Regions from separate parts of the Psychrosphaera sp. genome, predicted to be linked through region 1. Evidence: predicted binding sites of a transcription regulator. Region 1 holds the regulator's gene; each other region holds the start of a gene.
What was found. The regulator sigma-54, encoded in region 1, starts transcription at its own class of promoters, with help from an activator protein. The targets are predictions, from matches to a motif close to GTTGGCACGNNNNTNGNNT.

Region 1 (4,745 bases):
TCCACCTGTACAACCAATGGCGATGGTTAAATAGCTTCTGTTGTTACGTTCCAAGTGTGGTAACCACGTAGACATAAAGTTATTAACTTGAAAAACAAACTTATTAACAATGGGTTGTGCGGAAAAGAAGTCTTTTACTGGTAGGTCTAAACCCGTCAATGCTCGTAAGTCTGGCTCCCAATGAGGGTTTGGTAAAAAACGTGCGTCAAAGACAAAATCAATATCGTTAGGGACACCGTACTTAAATCCAAAAGACTCAAAAGTAATGACCAATTCTTTATCTGATTTACCGAGGATCTTTTCGCGGATCATTTCGGTTAATTGATGCACGTTCAATTCAGATGTATCTATGTATAAGTCTGCTCTTGTGGCTAACGCATCGAGTAGTTTTCTCTCTTCTTCAATGGCGTCAGGTAATGAGTTTTCACCTTTTGACAGAGGGTGAAGTCGACGGGTTTCACTATAGCGACGAATAAGAACGTCATCTTTAGCGTCGATGTACATTACCGTGGTTTTTACGCCTTTAGGTAGAAAATCAAGATTATCGAGTAGCTCTTGTTCTGAGCTCGGGATGTTACGAACATCAATGCTGACAGCAACTTGTGGATAGTTAGTTGCCAGTGAGTGCGAAAGTGCAGGTAGCAGGTTTACTGGTAAATTGTCTACGCAGTAATACCCTAAGTCTTCTAAAACCCTAAGTACAACTGTCTTCCCTGAGCCTGAACGGCCACTCACAATAAAAATATGCATATTACGCGGCTTCAATTATTTGATATAGGTCATTATCCGTCTTCGCACTACGAATCTTACGTAAAATCTCTTTATTGTCAAAGATTTCAGCGATGCTTGCTAACGTTTGTAGGTGTACGTCACATTGATCTTCTGGGACAAGCAATGCACAAAACACATCGACGGGGCGATTGTCTATGGCATCATACTTAACAGCTGGGTGACTAACTAACAAAACTGCCACTGGAGAGCCGTCGGCTTTGATTTTACCGTGAGGAATCGCCACTCCATTCCCTATTCCTGTACTTCCAAGCTTTTCACGATTCAGAAGGCTGGACAGTACTTCGGTACAATTCAGTTCTGGAGATTGACTACTTGCTATCTCAGCAATGTGCTCGAGAATTTTCTTTTTGCTTTGGCAATCGGAAAGCACTTTGGTGCATTCTGGTTGCAAGAGTACTTTTAATTTCATGGCTTTAATACTGCTTCGTTCTTTTGATTTTACTTCAAAAGATGGGTTAAGGAGTGCAGTCCATAGCGCTCCTAAATATACTCGGGTCGATTGCCGAGAGCTGGCGATGTGCGCCAGCTCAATGGTCCTCTAATGACGAGTTAACTTCTCTTTATGTTTTTTGACCTGTCGGTCTAGTTTATCAATTAAAGAATCAATCGCTGCATACATGTCACTGTGCTCTGAGGTTGCAAAAAGCTCACCTCCATTAACATGCATGGTCGCTTCTGCGCGTTGAATTAGCTTTTCTACGTCTAAAATCACATGGACGTTATTAATATGATCAAAATGACGTTCTAGTTTTGCAAATTTCGTATCAACATAATCTTTTAGGGACTCTGTTGCATCGACATGACGACAAGTTAGGTTAATTTGCATATGCTCTTCCTTCTTTTGATTGAATAGTGAAACTACACTAATCGTTTTCTTTGGTTTGAAGGGGGAATGTTTAACGATTCCCGGTATTTTGCGATAGTTCTTCTGGCTACTTGGATGCCCTGTTCGGCCAGAATATCAGCAATTTTACTGTCACTGAGCGGTTTTGCTTGGTTTTCAGCGGCGACTAATTTTTTAATTAATGCACGGATAGCGGTTGAGGAACACTCACCACCGTTTTCGGTACTTACGTGACTTGAGAAGAAGTATTTGAGTTCAAATATTCCTCTAGGAGTGTGCATGTACTTTTGCGTGGTCACACGAGAGATCGTGGACTCATGCATATCAACCATTTCTGCCACGTCGTTGAGTACCATAGGCTTCATTGCTTCTGGCCCATACTCGAAAAATGCTTGTTGTTGTTGCACAATGCAATTAGATACTTTTAACAAGGTGTCGTTTCTACTTTCCAAACTTTTGATAAACCACTTAGCTTCTTGTAAATGAGAACGAACAAATTGTGCATCGGAATTGTTCTTTGCCGTTTTAGACAACGAAGCATATTGTTCGTTCACTTTAATTTTAGGCATAGAATTGGAATTTAGCTCAACAATCCAACGACCTTTTTTCTTAACGACGCTAACGTCCGGAATTACATAATCAATTTCATCTTTGATGACAATGCTAGCCGGATTTGGATTGAGTTGTTGGATAAGTTCTAAGGTTTCTTTTAAGTCGTTTTCTTTTAGTTTTGTCTTGCGAATGATGGTGCGATAGTCGCGGTTGGCCAATAAGTCGATGTGTTCTTGAATAAGGTCAATGGCTTCTTGTTTCCACGGTGTATCATCGCTGTATTGTTTTAATTGAACAACCATACACTCTTGCAGCCCACGACAGGCAACACCGATAGGGTCAAAATTCTGTACACGTTTTAAAACGGCTTCGACTTCTTCGATTTCGACGTCTTCAATATCAACTGCTTCGACAATATCTTCTGCAGATACGGTTAAAAATCCTTTTTCATCAATGGCGTCGATGATTGCTGTCGCAATAGCAAGGTCATCATCGGAAAATGGTGAGAGGTTTAACTGCCAGCGCAGGTGATCTTGGATATTAGTGGTGGTCTCACCTTGATAAACCGTATCTTCACCTTCATAAGCTGGACCAGAACTAGCAGGTGCAGCACTCATGTAATCGTCCCAAGAAGAGTCTGTTGGCAGGTCGTCGCTTATCGTCTGATCCTGGAGTGCTTCGTTGGTACTTATCTCGTCTTTGGTCCACTCGATATCATCGCCTGCGTCGTCATTGCTCCCGTTGAGTGACTCCTGTGCCGATTCAGCTTGAAAGTTGTCGTCTGTATTGTCTGATGACTCCGGAGCGCTGTCGTAATTAGAGTCATCTTCTGATTCGAGCAATGGGTTGCTATCTAGCGCTTCTTGAATTTCTTGTTGCAGTTCCAAAGACGACAATTGCAGCAAACGAATCGCTTGTTGCAGCTGTGGGGTCATTGTTAACTGCTGACCCATTTTGAGTTGTAGTGTTGGTCTCATTTATTCCCGGAACTTACTGACTTAATTAACTTTCTTGTTGTATAAATTATCAAAGTTTAAACTGGTCACCAAGATAAACTTGCTTAACAATCTCACTTTCTAGTACTTCAGCAGGCGTACCTTCAGCAATCAGCTCTCCATGACTAACGATATAGGCTTTTTCGCAGACATCAAGTGTTTCTCGAACATTGTGGTCAGTGATTAATACACCGATGCCTTTTGCTGTCAGTTGTTGGATGATCTTTTTGATGTCGATGACTGAAATTGGATCAACGCCTGCAAACGGTTCGTCGAGTAAAATAATCTTCGGATCGGCGGCAAGTGCACGCGCGATTTCAACTCGGCGACGTTCACCACCAGACAGCGCCATTCCTTGACTGTCACGGATGTGGTCGATGTGAAATTCGGCAATTAAATCATCAAGTAAGTCTGCTTGCTGGTTTGCGTCTATGTCCTTGCGCATTTGCAGCACAGACATGATGTTTTCAGAAACCGTTAATTTTCTAAATATTGACGACTCTTGTGGTAAATAACCAATTCCTTTGCGAGCTCGAACGTGCATCGGTTCGTGACTCAGGTCAATGTCGTCGAGCTGTATCAAGCCTTTGTCGTTCGGCACAAGGCCAACAATCATATAAAACGTTGTTGTTTTACCTGCGCCGTTTGGCCCTAGTAAACCGACAACCTGACCGGCTTCAACAGATAGACTTACGTCTTTAACGACTTGTCTGTTTTTGTAGGCTTTGGCTAAATGCTGTGCTACCAATTTCGTCATTAGTTATTCTCTGAGTCGTCTTTTGATTTTGGCTTGATTTTAATAGTTGTGGTGACACGGCCACCGTTTTCAGTATCGCCTATTGCTTTTACACGTTGGCGAACTAAATCAAAAGTAATGTTACCGTTTGCACTGTCAACGAACGAGCCGCCCTGACGATATTTGGCGCTCCCCTTAAGTTCTAAGATTCGATCGTTAACTAAGTAGACAACTTCGTTAGCATTAGCTTCTAAGTCATCTCCTTCTGGGTTTATTTGCGTAAATGTGGCGGGATTACCTTTGGCGATAAGTTTTTCACCGACACCGTCTTTTGTTACAACGTAAAGCTCATCCGCGGCAATTTTCATATTACCTTGATTGATGATGACATTACCTTTAAAAAACATGGTGTTTTTCTTAAAGTTTAAATCTTGCTCTGTCGATTTGATTTGCAAGTCATCATTTATAGCCTGACTTAAAGGCGTAAAAAATAACACCAACGTTAGAATTAGAATGTTGTTTAACTTCATTTAGTTAACTTCCTTTGAGAATCGTTTCTACGTGTTTTGTCATTTGCAAGCGACCCACTTTGAGGTCTGCGCGTAATCCATGACCAACAATGGTTGTATTTACGCCTTTTATCACAAACCTTTTGTCTGTGGTGACTAATTGTGAATTTAGATCTATTTCGATGTAAGAGGTGTTTATCGAATTTACCAGTTCATTGTCATTTAATTGCACCATTTGGACATCTTCATTTAATACTAGCCGACCATCTTGCATGTTGCCGACTTGCGCTGACAACCGCCAGTAGGGCTGGTCATCT
Region 2 (4,745 bases), on a different contig from region 1:
GTTTAAGTTGTTGATTTTATTGGAATAAAAACTTGGCATTCTGGTTGCATTAGTCACTCTGTATTAAAACCAGAGAGGCCAGTATTATGTCAGCCAGATTATCAACCGTTATGTCAGGACGCCGAGTTGTCGATGCTAATATTAAATTAGCGTCGTTCACGTCAAAGTTCAGAAGCTTTGCGGACACCCAGCACAATCAATCGGCGAGTCTCTCTGCATTTGATAAAGACTTCGTCGCCTCATCACACAGTGACAAGTCGGATTCCTTTTTTAAATCAGAGGCTGAGAAGCTCGCTTCAAACGATAGAATTTTGACGAATGACGAATTAACGTCAGATCAAATCGATGAAATGCGTCAGCAAAATGTTGAGCTTAGCCACTTAGTTGACGTACTTCCCAATGGCATAATTGTCCTTGATAACAAGGGCATGGTACGCCAAGCAAATAAACAAGCCATTCAATTACTCGGTGAGCCATTAGAAGGTGAAAAGTGGCGTACTGTTATTGCTCGTAGTTTTAAACCTCGGGAGGACGATGGCCATGAAGTGTCACTCAATACGGGACGTCGAGTAAAACTAGAGTTGATGCCACTTAAATCTGGCCAGTTAATTGTTATGACTGATTTAACTGAAACTCGTCAATTACAAGAACGTATTAGCCATTTACAACGTGTTTCAGCGCTAGGGCGAATGGTCGCAAGTTTGGCACACCAAATTCGAACACCACTTTCTGCGGCCATGTTATACGCTGCCAACTTATCTAATAGCCGACTTAAGGTTGAACAGAAAAATAGCTTTGTGACCAAGTTGTCTTCTCGTTTAAGTGATCTGGAAAAACAAGTGAATGACATGTTGATGTTTGCCAAAAGTGGCGAGAATCAAGTACTAGAGCAGGTTTCATTACAACAGTTATTGACTAGTGTGCACCAAGGTGCAGATGCAATGGTTCAGCAAGCAGGGACCATGACAGTTGAATTACCAGAACCTGATATTTTGTTATTGGCAAATAAAACAAGTTTAGCCAGTGCTATTACCAACCTAGTTCACAATGCGGTACAAGTCGTTGGTGAAGGTGTGCAAATTCATCTGTCTGCAAGACGAATGGACAATAAGCCAAACCAAGTCTGTATATCTGTTGAAGACAATGGACCGGGCATCAAATCTGATGTCATTGATAAAATATTTGAACCGTTTTATACCACCCGTTCGCAGGGTACAGGTCTTGGCCTGTCCGTTGTTAAAACGGTCGCTCAAGCTCATCAAGGTAATGTAGAAGTCACCAACAAACCGTCAGGTGGTGCCATATTCTCAATTTATTTACCGATTAAATTAGCACCACAAAATGATATTCAGCGTGCAGAATCACAACGTCAGGAGGTATTAGCATGAGCCAATCTCAAGTACTAGTTGTTGAAGACGACTCGGGTCTACGTGAAGCATTAGTTGATACACTTTCTATTGCTGGCTACTCGGTCATTGAGGCCGACTCTGCTGAAATGGCATTAGTCAAACTCAAAGAAACGGTGATCGATATAATCGTATCGGATGTCCAAATGGGCGGGCTAAGCGGATTGGATTTATTAAAGTCAGTCAAAAAGCTTTATCCAAATACGCCATTTTTATTAATGACGGCCTATGCAACGATTGATCATGCGGTAGAAGCGATGAAGTATGGCGCGATTGATTACATGGCCAAGCCTTTTGCACCAGAAGTATTGCTTAATATGGTGGGACGATACGCCCCTGTTAAGCAACCAGAAAAACACAACCCAGTTGTTGCAGATGCAAAAAGTATTGAACTACTAAAACTAGCTTCGAGAGTTGCGGCATCTGATGCGTCCGTTATGATCACTGGGCCGAGTGGCTCTGGTAAAGAAGTGATGGCACGTTATATTCACGATCAATCAAGTCGTGCCGACCATGATTTTATTGCAATTAACTGCGCTGCGATCCCAGATAATATGTTGGAAGCAACTTTATTTGGTTATGAAAAAGGCGCCTTTACTGGTGCAGTGCAAGCTTGCCCTGGTAAGTTTGAACAAGCACAACACGGCACTATTTTGTTAGATGAAATCACCGAAATGGATTTAAATCTTCAAGCAAAATTATTGCGTATATTGCAAGAGCGCGAAGTAGAGCGCCTTGGCAGCCGCAAAACAATTAAACTTGATGTCAGAGTATTGGCAACGTCTAACCGTGATTTGATGGCGGCCGTTCAAGAGGGCAAGTTCAGAGAAGATTTGTATTATCGACTTAACGTGTTTCCAATTAAGTGGTTACCACTGGCTGAGCGCAAAGATGACCTATTGCCAATTACGGCGCATTTATTACAACGCTATTGTGTAGAACAAGGTCGTTCTATTCCTGAGTTGAGCGCGGCAGCTCAAGCTAAACTTCTTACGCATCATTGGCCAGGAAATGTTCGCGAACTGGATAATGTTATTCAGCGTGCACTGATTTTGTGTGCGGGTGATAGTATCGAAGCCGATCACATTTTGGTTGAAGAAGTGGCTGTTGATAATATCGCGGCGAATATTCAAGCCTCAAGCAACTCATCATCTTCAGCTGCCAATGGTACAGATCCAAATGGCTTTAAATCCGAAATACGCGACCAAGAGAACCGAATTATTCTGGACGCATTGCAAGCCTGTCATGGCAAGCGAAAAGATGTTGCGGAAAAGCTCGGGATTAGTCCTCGGACACTAAGATATAAACTAGCCAAAATGCGTGAGCAGGGGATTGAAGTTCCAGCCTAACGCACTTTGCAAGTGATTGGTGTTGAAGCGTGATTTAAAGCACAACTTTAAATTAATTTATTTAAACACCCCATTTAACAAAATTAAAACCTGTTAAGCTCCTGTCCACTGTTGCTCGTCCTGATAGAGCGCAGTGGACTTTTTTCATTCTGTTTTTGAACAGTGTCAAAGACCTGTCACTCCTCCTTTACTGTTTTTGTATTTCAACTTTAACTTAACTTGTTGATTTTATTGGTAAATAAGTTGGCACCTTTTGTGCTTTGTTCATTTAGGTAATTAGATTCCCAAGTGAGGAAAGACGAATGAACATTCAAGCGAACAACTTATACGCAGAACTTCAATCGATGGCGTCCCAAGCGACTGGCCAAACGATTCGTCCAAACAATGACATTAATCCTTTTAACCAAGTTCAAAAGGTAAATAATCCGTCATCAGCCAACTTTGGTGAACTACTTAAGCAAGCAGTGGACAACGTGAACGACCTCCAAGCCAAATCCGGCGAGTTGAAAAACGCCGTTGAGATGGGCGACCGTTCAGTATCACTTGCTGAAGCTATGATTGCATCTTCGAAGGCTGGCGTTGCATTTGAGGCAACGGTTCAAGTTCGAAATAAGTTAGTTGAATCATACAAAACTATTATGAGTATGCCGGTTTAAGCATAGGCTTATCGGCTTTAAGTTTTTGACGTTAGTGTCGTTGTAACGAATAGAGAATTAAGGGTTTAACGTGGCAGACGAATTATCAACTCAAGTAGCAGCGCCAGGCCAAGATATTGGTAATGATATGGTGTCGCTCAACGGAGATGGCGATAATATTGAAGAGCAAAAATCTGGCTTTTTAAGTGCCGTTTCAAGCGCCGAAGTGTTGCGTCAAGGTGCCTTGATTTTGGCCTTGGTCATTTGTATCGCCATTACCATCATTATTTTTATGTGGTCACGTGAACCTGAAATGCGTCCGTTAGGCCAGTTTGAAACCGAACAGTTAATTGAAACACTCGATTATTTAGACGCCCAGAAAATTGAATACGTGTTAGAGCAAAACACGATTAAAGTTCCATCCGACCAATATCAAGACATTAAGTTGTCATTGGCTCGTGGTGGTTTAAACCAAGGACCGTCTGAAGGTGCAGACATTCTAATGCAAGACACTGGTTTTGGTGTCAGTCAGCGCATGGAAACTGAGCGATTGAAACACAGCCGAGAGCAGCAACTTGCACGCACAATTGAAGAACTAAATTCGGTTAGTCGTGCACGAGTTTTGCTAGCGATTCCAAAACAAAATATTTTTGCTCGCCATACTAAGGAACCATCAGCGACGGTGGTCGTCACTCTTAAACGCGGTCGTATGCTCAAAGCAGAAGAAACTGACAGCATTGTCGACATTGTCGCATCGGCCGTACAAGGTTTGTCTACGACTCGAGTAACCGTTACCGACCAAAATGGCCGTTTACTAAATTCTGGGTCACAAAACTCTTTATCAGCGTTATCACGCAAGCAGTTCGAAATTGAACAAAAGCGCGAAGATGAGTACTTACAAAAAATTAATGCGATTTTGTCACCTGTTATCGGTATGGAAAATTATACTGCCCAGGTAGACGTGACAATGGATTTTACTCAAGTTCAAGAAACTCAAAAAACCTATAACCCTGATTTACCTGCAATTCGAAGTGAAATGCTGATTGAAGAAAACCAAACAGGGTCAGGACCAATTGGTATTCCAGGTGCGTTATCTAATCAACCACCTCTTGAGTCTGATATTCCTGAAGAAGCGGGTGGTGCCAATGCCCGTGGCGCGACAGGTCGTTCACACAAAGAGCAAACTCGTAACTACGAACTAGATCAAACAATCAGTCACAAACAAAACCAAACAGGCGTTGTCCGTCGTCTCAGTGTTTCAGTGGCGGTAGATTATATTCGCACAACTGGTGAAGATGGTACGGTTCAGCAAATCCCTCGTTCGCAACAAGCGCTAGTGAATTTACGTCGTTTAC
Region 3 (4,745 bases), on a different contig from region 1:
TAAACGGACAAGTTGTTTGTTACTTTCCTCAAGCTTTTTGTTTGCTGTGGTAATCATGTCATACCAATATAGAATGGCTCTATAACCTAGGTAACAGATAGCGAGCATAACGGCCAATAATATGAATAAAGGGTAAGACAAGCTATCTACAGTATTTTGTGCTTGTGCAAAGCTCATTGACTGACCACCAGCCCAATCAATGTTATTCAGCTGCTTGAGACTAACAATCCGACCGGCCCCAACAAAACAAACCACGACCACTAAGAAAGAGGTCACCATGGCTAACATCGCACCTTTAGCACTTTTTATATGTAGAGCGCTGTCTTTGATTCGAAGTAATTTAGGTCCTACCCAAGGTCCAATAAAATAAAGTATAGGACCTACGATTAGCACGGCTTGCAGCCAACCGCCAAGCCACCAGCCCAGCCAAACAGGGTGAGCCTCATTTAAACCTACATTATTTGTTAATGCCCAGATAAAAGCACCAATTGAGCCAGCTAACGAAGCGACTAAGGAGATTAATAAAAAGCTCACTAGCGACTCTGCGCCTCTTAGATCAGTGCGCATAGGTGTGATGCGATAAAACATGAAGTACATAGCGAGAGCGATAGGGTTGGCAAATGAAAAGACAGCTATCCACTCTATAGGCATACCACCTATAAGTGCCACCAAAAACGTAGATAAGTAGGCTGGAATAGCGGCCCACCAAAAGCCCAACCAAAGCACTAATGGCACACAAAAAATCATTGGTAAATACAAGGTTAGATAAATGGTTTGTGGGCCAAGATCGACCGCAACACCTGTCCACTCAAAAAGTCGTGTAAGCATACCCATCGGAATGACCAATAGGCTTAAACAAAACCATATGATGAATAGGCGGCGAGTTTCACCACCTTTAGACCACATTTTTAGTGGTAAGAACCTTATAAACTGGTTACCAAGCGGCATTTCAATCTCTGCTTGGCCGTGTTTTAGGTTTTCATTTTCCATAAGCAGGTATTCTCCTACCCCTTTTGGTTCAAAACACCATCCTTAGAGTTTATCTCATTAAATCGATTCGGCACTTTATGTACCAAGGTTATTCTGTACAGATACAAAAAAGCTCGTTCTAGGACGAGCTTTTCTATCAAATACTTCTAATTAAGTTAGTGATGCTTATTCAGCTTCAGCTCTTAATTTTGCGCCTTGACGTTCAATTAAGTCTGCAACTTTGTGCATTGAACTTAGGTGCGCATAAATCGGGCCTAAGAAACCACGGCTACGAAGTTTAAGGAATTGCTCATCAGACAGCTCGTTTAACTTCTTCTCATCAACCATTAATAGACCGTTTAAGTTGTATTCACGCTCCATCACTTTTACGTTGATGTTTTTAGGAACAAGTAGCTCCATTTCTTCTAATGCTTCGATGAATGCACGTGTTACTTTTTCGTTTTCGACGTAAGACATCAATGCTTTTTTGCGCTCTAACAAGTGCTCTGTTTCTGAACCATCTTCATTGAATAGCGCTTGGCCTTCTTTTTCACTTACGATGTCACTTGCCATGTTAATTGCGATTGCAAAGCGGTTTTCGTCTTCTTGGTGAGGAATAACGCTTAATGGTACGTGTGTGTAGCGAGCTGGAACGTAACGAGCCGCCCATTTGTTTTCTTCTGTAACGAATAAGTTTGTGTTTTGCTCAACACCTAAAATAACAACAGGGAATGTTGCGCCTGCTTTTTCGTCTTTTACAAAAACAACTGGGAATTCAGCTGCCGCTAATGCGAATTCTTGAACTACAACACCAAGAGCATGTTGGTTTTTTAGATCTTCAACGCTTTTCTTTGGCGCAATTTTTACGTTTCTGTGCGTTTCGTTGTGTAATGCTTGATAATCAGTTGCCATGAGGCCTTCTCCAAAAAGTTCCATGCGCTATGTCGCGCTTAAATATTATTATTCTTTGTCTAACAGTATATCTGTACAACCCTTTGCGCATTTTAAACTGAGTTGCTCATCGGCACTCGAAAGTAAAACTGGTTGCTGACATGTAGGACATTTAACGGGTTTGCCTGCTAATACATTTTTAATCATTGCTTTTTGCTTGTTAAATGTATTTGCAGAAAGTTTGTTCAAGGATGAAAAGTCCATCTGTGTTTTCTACATGTTGATAACTTAGAATCTACATGAGGACAATAAGCTAAAATTAAAGCGCGTCGCAACAGAAAAAACGGATTTATTTTTTACTTGGTGATATTTCAGCCACATTTAGGTCCTGTGGCTATATAAAGTATGCGTTTTATAACATCAGAAGTGAATTTGTAGTGGATTGCTTTTGATTAGAGAATTAAATCCCCATCATTGCCAAACGGTCGATCACCTCTCTGGTTATGCGTTCTAAGGTAGGGTGTTCTGAAGCGAACCGAGCTTCGAGCGCTAACAACTGTGACTCTATTGTTTGCTCGGCTTGAAGCTCATTAGACTTTATCATTTCACTGACTTGGCGATCTAACTCACGAACTTGCTCAATGACTTGTGGATCAACATTTTTGGTTGTTTCTAACTCGGCATGTAACTTAGCTAACGAGTCTACAAGATCGGACGGTAACATGACTTACTCCTCTGTCTAAACCTAACTTAAGCTTAGACAGGAAGTAATAAAATGTGAAATCACAAATCACTATTTAGGTTTAGTAATTTACAGGTCAAAGGAAACACTATATCCAGCATATAATTTCACTTCTTCTGTTTCATCAATGTCTACATCCGTAATTTGAACCTTAGACAAGCCAACATTAAATCCTTTGTAACCATACTCTACTTTTAAATCGAGGGAGTTATTGTCAAATGCGTCGCCCGAGTAATGGCCAACATGAAAAGTCACACCACTATCATCATCAATCGGCAGCTCATAACCAGCTTCCAAATAAAGTGTATCGCCAAAATCTAGACCATCTGCCTCTGCAAGCACCCATGCACCAACAGAGAATTGACCCAAACTCGCCAATGCATATATCTCAGAGAAGTTTAAGTCTGTCGCTCCTGGATAAAGATAAATGATATATCCCAAGTCATAATCTACATCACCACTTGTAAAAGCATAGCCACCGTACAAATCAACTTCCGCATCAGCACCATCTACAGTAGACGCCCAAGTACCAACATAAAAACCATCTTCTGATGCCCAATCCAGACCACCAAACACCGCAGGGTCGCCGTCTGTTTGTTCAAAACCACGCCACAAATAATTTGAAGTAACACCAACATTCGCCGATGTTTCGGCAATAGCCGATACAGGTGTAAATAATGAAGAGGCTATAATTGTTGCCACTGACAGTGATAAAGCTTTTAATTTCATATCGATGTTCCCTTTTATTTTTTATATTCTTAAGTTGTTCTATTTTTTTAAATTAATTAGGCTTGCAGACCGCAACCTTGTTAGCATGGTTTTAATTCATAATTAGAACGTAACAATTTTTGTGCCCAAGGCTATCCAATTGAAAAACATAGACTTTTGTTTAGGCTGGTTTTTTTGAGTTGTTTTTTTGAGCTATTTTGGTGCGAGCGCATCCTTATTTGGTGCTTTTCCAAACAAACTTTTTAGGAAAATTATGGCAAACGAATATATTTTATCTCCCTCTATTCTCTCGGCAGACTTTGCAAAATTAGGCGATGAAGTTAATGAGGTGTTAGCAGCTGGATGCCAGTGGGTTCATTTTGATGTGATGGATAATCACTATGTGCCAAACTTGAGTTTTGGTTCGATGATTTGTAAAGCACTAAAAGAGCACGGAATTGATGCCCCAATTGATGTTCACTTAATGGTTGAGCCTGTTGATGACATGATTGAGCAATTTGCCAAGGCTGGCGCAGACCTGATCACTATCCACCCTGAAGCGACAAAACATCTACACCGTTCATTAATGTTAATTAAAGACGCAGGATGTAAAGCCGGTATTGCCCTCAATCCGGGCACGCCAATTGAGGTGTTGGATGAAGTTTTGCCACTTATCGATATTGTATTGGTCATGTCGGTAAACCCTGGCTTTGGTGGTCAAGCATTCATCCCGGCTAGCCTTGATAAAATAAAGCGTCTTCGCGCCAAAATAGACCAATCAGGATATTCGATACGCATCTCAGTTGACGGTGGTGTAAACCAAGACAATGTCCGAGAAATTGCCGATTGTGGTGCGGACACATTCGTAATGGGCTCGGCAATATTCAATGCCGAAAACCGAGCGGCCAGAGTCGCCCAAATTATCGCCAACTTAGCCTAATTAATCCTTCAATTCGTTGCGCCAATTTGTAATCGGGTTACAATGGCGCACTTTTTAAACGTAACTAACTTCAAAACGGCAAAAACAATGACAAGTACAGTACTCAGTGGTATTCAACCAACAGGCGGCATGACAATCGGTAACTACATTGGTGCAATCAATCAATGGCGTACGATGCAAGATGACAATGACTGCTATTTTATGTTGGTCGACTTACACGCTTTGACCGTGCGTCAAGAGCCCGAAGTACTAAAAAGTCGTGTATTAGATGGCGTTGCATTATATACCGCGTGCGGTATCGACCCAGATAAGTCTGCGTTATTTGTTCAATCTCATGTTCGCGAACACGCTCAGTTAGCGTGGGTACTCAACTGCTATGCGCAAATGGGTGAATTAAACCGAATGACTCAGTTTAAGGATAAATCCTCAAAGCACAGCAACAATGTTAACGTTGGTTTGTTCAGTTATCCTGTTCTACAAGCGGCTGACATTTTA
Region 4 (4,745 bases), on a different contig from region 1:
ACCTTTACCACCGCCAAGGGGTAATCCGGTTAATGCATTTTTAAAGCACTGCTCAAAAGCCAAAAACTTTATCACCGACTCATTAACAGTGGGATGGAACCTTAGTCCACCTTTGTAAGGTCCAATTAAATTTGATTGTTGTACTCGCCAACCCCGATTTAATTGAGCTTCGCCGTTATCATCGAGCCACTCAATCTTAAAGCTGACAATTCGGTCAGGCTCAGTAAGACGCTCAAAAATACGATATCGCTGAAACTCTTCATTTTCTATCAGCTCATCCGCGACGTTTTCAAGGATCTCCATCACAGCTTGAATAAACTCCTGCTGATTAGGGTTACGCTGTTCAATTTGTTCTTTTAGCGATTGTATGTACTCATGCTTTGTCTTCAATGGACACTCCTTCTGGACAGTCAGCTTTGGGTGTTGAAAATCTGAACAACAAATAACCTATCACACCCGAAAGGAGTGAGGTAAATAATATTGCGGATTTAGAAATTGCTTGAGCTTCAAAGTTGTTCTCAAAGCCCAATCCTGTAATAAAAATAGACATGGTAAAGCCAATGGCTCCCAGCATTCCCAAGCCAAACATGTGTCTCATCGTTAAACCCTCAGGCAATACACCCAATTTGCTTTTAACTACTACCCACGAGAGTAATGGAATACCGAGCCCTTTACCGACAATTAACCCAAGGCATATTCCCCACGCTAAAGGACTTTCTAACGTTTGCTCAAAACGCTCAGCATTGAACTCAACGCCAGAATTAGCGAAGGCAAAAATGGGTAACACCATTAGCCCTACTGGGACATGCAGGTAACGCTCCCATCGTCTAAGCGGTGTCGTTGCTTGGTTGGCTGTACGTTTGAGTTCGTCTGCTAACTCATGCTGAGTTTTAGAGGCAAGCACAGGTTTGTCGTCTGCTCGATTTTGAATCACATTTTGGAAGCGCTGGGACAAGTGGGAGAGTCGCTCTGATAGGATCACTGGTTGGGTTTTGGGTCTAGCAGGAATGGTTAGCGCTATTAAAATACCTGCAATCGTCGCGTGAATACCCGAACTCAATACGGCCAACCACAAACAAATCCCGACCAAAAAATAAAGAAACGGTCGTCTAATACCTAATATGTTCAATAACAACATCAAGCCGGTAAATAACGCGGTAAAGCCCAGTGCGTAAAAGTTTAAGGTTTCGGTGTAAAAGAAGGCGATAACTAAAATAGCACCGATATCGTCAATAATCGCCAATCCAGTAAGAAATGAAAATGCCGCAATAGGTACACGGCCACCGAGAAGAGCAAGAACACCAACAGCAAATGCGGTATCTGTCGCCATGGGTATTCCCCAACCTGCTTCAAATGGTGTCCCTGCATTAAAGGCGTAAAAAATCAGTGCTGGAAATACCATTCCTGCACCAGCGGCTGCCAATACAGGTGTCAGATTTCCCGGCTTACTGAGCTCGCCGACTAATACCTCTCTTTTAATCTCCATACCCAATAACAAGAAAAACAAAGCCATTAAACCATCGTTTATCCAGTGAAGAAGGCTCATCTGATAAAGAGTGTCATTAATGGCAAAACCAACATAAGTATGAAAGAAATCTACCAGCGTATTTGAACCTCCTAAGTTGGCAATCAACAAAGCTAAAATAGTGAACAAAAATAGCATCTTACTACTGGTTGTTTGATCGTGAATAAATCGTTGAAAAGGATGAAGAACCTTTTCAACCTTTCTTTCTATATCAGGAACATCGGCAGTATTGTTTTCATTTAATGGATTATTGTTCATTACAACTCAGTTCCTTTTTTTGTGAGCATGACGTCAATGTATCAAGAGCGTCGATATAAATTGCAGTGATGTCAGCCAACCAGCGCTTTACTTCCTTTTGTTCAGCTTGACCTGATGCTTGCTGTAACAGCTGCATATTGCGCTTTTCAATTTGGAGGCGTTGCTCTAGTAACGACAAGTGTGGTTGCGCGGGATTCCCCGCTTGTAACTGTTCAAATTTACTATCCCACTCGAAGGATAGTTCACTAATCCAGCTTTGCCCCTCTGAAGATACCGGAACTTGGTTAGCTCTATTGCGTAGAGTTTTAAAAACATCTGCAACTTTTAATAAGGCATGTTTTACTGTCAGGTCACTCACAAACGTGGCGAGCTGGTAATAAAATTCGCTTGCCTCATTGAATTGAAGAGACAATGAATTTTTCAAACTATTCATTGTATGCACCTCGGCTTTACTACTTTGACTTACTTACTCTTTTATTTAGATATGACTAAGCCAACTCTGTGCCAACCTATTTATCGATATAAAAGATCAAACAAGTCATTAACTTATAAAATCTAAGTCTTATTTTTGATACACAGACCGGCTCCCATTATGAAGTAATAACACCCTTGTCCTGTAAAAATTACAGCCTAAATAGATTTCACTTCAAAAAATTCGCTTTTCTACAAAGCTAATCCATACTTATCAGTAACTTATCAGTCCGGCACAGTTTTGGCTTAGTTAAGTAGGTCCAAACGAGAATCATCAAGGAGAAACTATGTACGTAGAGTACATTTATGGGTTAGTTAGCTTGTTATTAATCGCATTAGCAACCATGGTAAACAGTGTTGTTGCTGCTGTTTTGTTGTGCTGGATTGGACTGTCTTTGTTTTTAGTCTTTATCGCATACCTCACCAAACAGCCCAAAATATTCAGAAAGCGCTCCGATGGTTCTATCCCCTCTATTATCAGGGTTTTGTTCTTCCCTTTTATGTTTGGCGTTCAGTTGTACAACAAAATTGAAAAGGCGAAAGACTCAAAATCAAACCGACATTTTGTCCATCATATTAAAGATGATATTTATTTGGCGAGTCGATTAAGTGCCGATGAAGCACTCACTCTGGACGATCAAAATATAGGAGCAGTATTAGATGTTACTTGTGAGTTTGATGCTTTAGATTGGAGTAGTCATTTCATGGACATTGATTATCTCAATATTCCGATTTTGGATCACCAAAGCCCAACCAAAACCCAATTGCGACAAGCACTAAATTGGATGGACTCTAAACGTTCTCAGGGCAAACCAGTGCTGGTGCATTGCGCGTTGGGACGGGGTCGTTCATTGTTCTGTGTTGCGGCATACTTATTAGCAAAACATCCGGATCTAAGTCCAAGAGAGGTGCTCGAAAGTATAACCGATATTCGAAGTCAAGCTGGTTTAAACAAGAGCCAGTTAAAGCGACTAATAAAATATCGAGAAGAGGGAATCATTAAACTATTCAGCCCAGCTTGGGTAATTGGAAACCCAGTTTCTGGTAAAGGAAAATGGCCAAAACACCGAGCGGAAGTTGAAAATCGCTTAGGTGAACAGTTTAATCTTCAAGTCGTTGAGACCACACCTGAAACAAATGCCCAAGAATTAGCAGAACAAGCCAAAAACGCCGGGGCAAGCGTCGTTATTGCGGCTGGAGGTGATGGTACATTGGCTGAAGTCGCCTCTGTCCTCGTTGGGACGGACATAAAGTTTGGTATTTTACCCATGGGCACAGCCAACGCGCTAGCTCACAGTCTATATGGAGTAGAAAGCAAGCTTATTCCGGTTGATACCGCCCTTGAGCACATTTTAGAGGGTAAAGTAACACCAATCGATACCGCTGTTTGTAACAACAAGACAATGTTACTTGTAGCAGCATTAGGAATAGAAGAGCAAATGATAAAAAAAGCAGACCGCAGTGCCAAAAATAAACTCGGCCAATTTGCTTATTTACATGGGTTTTGGCAAGCCTTACATGAAAACGCCCCCATGACATTAATGGTCCAGTTTGACGACGAGCCTGCTCAGTCTATACATACATCGAGTATGGCCATTGCCAATGCTGCACCTTTAACGACCCTTCTAGCCCAGGGAGAAGGTGAACCAGACTATACCGATGGGCTCCTTAATATTACCTGGTTAGAACCAACGGAAAACCCGATAGAAAAAGTCGTTGATGTGGCCAGTTTATTAGCGGCCGGATTTTCTAGTGATGTAAACGAAGCAATAAAAACCAGAACAGCCCAAAAGATTCATATTCAAGCGGAGTCTGAAGTGGGTTATGTTATTGACGGTGAAACTTATGCTTGTGATTCCGTTAAGGTTTCTATCAAACCATCATCTTTAAATGTATTGTTGTCATCAGTAATTCATTAATTCACATTACGCAACACAAGGAGAAGTATTATCGTGTTTAAAAAAATGGCCTGTTGGTTACCGTTGGTTTTTAGCCTTTGTTTTGATCAAACTGCCTATGCAGAAGCACTGACAAATGGCAAAACTCCTGTGCTCGCTCAAAAAGACAAACTAGAAACTCGTGTTATCAGTAACCCTTTCACCTTATTGCAACACAACAGAAACTACCTATTGCCAGTCACCTATGTCACTAACCCAAGTGTGACCAATGTGAATGGTTTAACGGAAGAAAACGTTGATAACTTTGAAGCAAAATTTCAATTAAGTATCAAAATGCCGATCTTTAGTGATGAGCAAGGTACTGGACTATACGCGGCTTTAACGACGGTTTCTTTCTGGCAAGTATACAATTCTGATGCGTCCAAACCATTTCGTGAAACAGATTATGAACCTGAGGTTTTCTATAGCATCCGGGATGAAATTAATTTATGGAGCTTTCAAGTAAACGAGCTTCGCTTTGGTTTTAATCATCAATCTAATGGTCAAGATATGTTTAATTCGAGGAGCTGGAATCGTTTATTTGCGCAAGCTAT

Region 2: fliE (flagellar hook-basal body complex protein FliE) is a predicted target of sigma-54. The motif match lies at 2,998-3,016, and genes of this name have one in related genera.
Region 3: AC4E96_RS02140 (TorF family putative porin) is a predicted target of sigma-54. The motif match lies at 3,442-3,460, and genes of this name have one in related genera.
Region 4: AC4E96_RS05010 (diacylglycerol kinase family protein) is a predicted target of sigma-54. The motif match lies at 2,484-2,502, and genes of this name have one in related genera.

Annotation. Positions count from the first base shown of each region.
Region 1 is NZ_CEYNSH010000008.1:25,776-30,520, reverse strand. It holds gene rapZ (RNase adapter RapZ) at 1-750, opposite strand, end outside; gene ptsN (PTS IIA-like nitrogen regulatory protein PtsN) at 752-1,201, opposite strand; gene hpf (ribosome hibernation promoting factor) at 1,331-1,618, opposite strand; gene AC4E96_RS03885 (RNA polymerase factor sigma-54) at 1,651-3,165, opposite strand; gene lptB (LPS export ABC transporter ATP-binding protein) at 3,215-3,940, opposite strand; gene lptA (lipopolysaccharide transport periplasmic protein LptA) at 3,940-4,449, opposite strand; gene lptC (LPS export ABC transporter periplasmic protein LptC) at 4,454-4,745, opposite strand, start outside.
Region 2 is NZ_CEYNSH010000024.1:13,573-18,317, forward strand. It holds gene AC4E96_RS08650 (sensor histidine kinase) at 87-1,388, shown strand; gene AC4E96_RS08655 (sigma-54-dependent transcriptional regulator) at 1,385-2,755, shown strand; gene fliE (flagellar hook-basal body complex protein FliE) at 3,058-3,411, shown strand; gene fliF (flagellar basal-body MS-ring/collar protein FliF) at 3,539-4,745, shown strand, end outside.
Region 3 is NZ_CEYNSH010000004.1:52,002-56,746, reverse strand. It holds gene AC4E96_RS02160 (GGDEF domain-containing protein) at 1-990, opposite strand, end outside; gene AC4E96_RS02155 (SapC family protein) at 1,156-1,881, opposite strand; gene AC4E96_RS02150 (hypothetical protein) at 1,930-2,124, opposite strand; gene AC4E96_RS02145 (DUF4404 family protein) at 2,321-2,584, opposite strand; gene AC4E96_RS02140 (TorF family putative porin) at 2,672-3,331, opposite strand; gene rpe (ribulose-phosphate 3-epimerase) at 3,585-4,250, shown strand; gene trpS (tryptophan--tRNA ligase) at 4,338-4,745, shown strand, end outside.
Region 4 is NZ_CEYNSH010000011.1:27,918-32,662, reverse strand. It holds gene gdhA (NADP-specific glutamate dehydrogenase) at 1-390, opposite strand, end outside; gene nhaA (Na+/H+ antiporter NhaA) at 374-1,783, opposite strand; gene AC4E96_RS05015 (hypothetical protein) at 1,773-2,216, opposite strand; gene AC4E96_RS05010 (diacylglycerol kinase family protein) at 2,542-4,173, shown strand; gene AC4E96_RS05005 (phospholipase A) at 4,207-4,745, shown strand, end outside.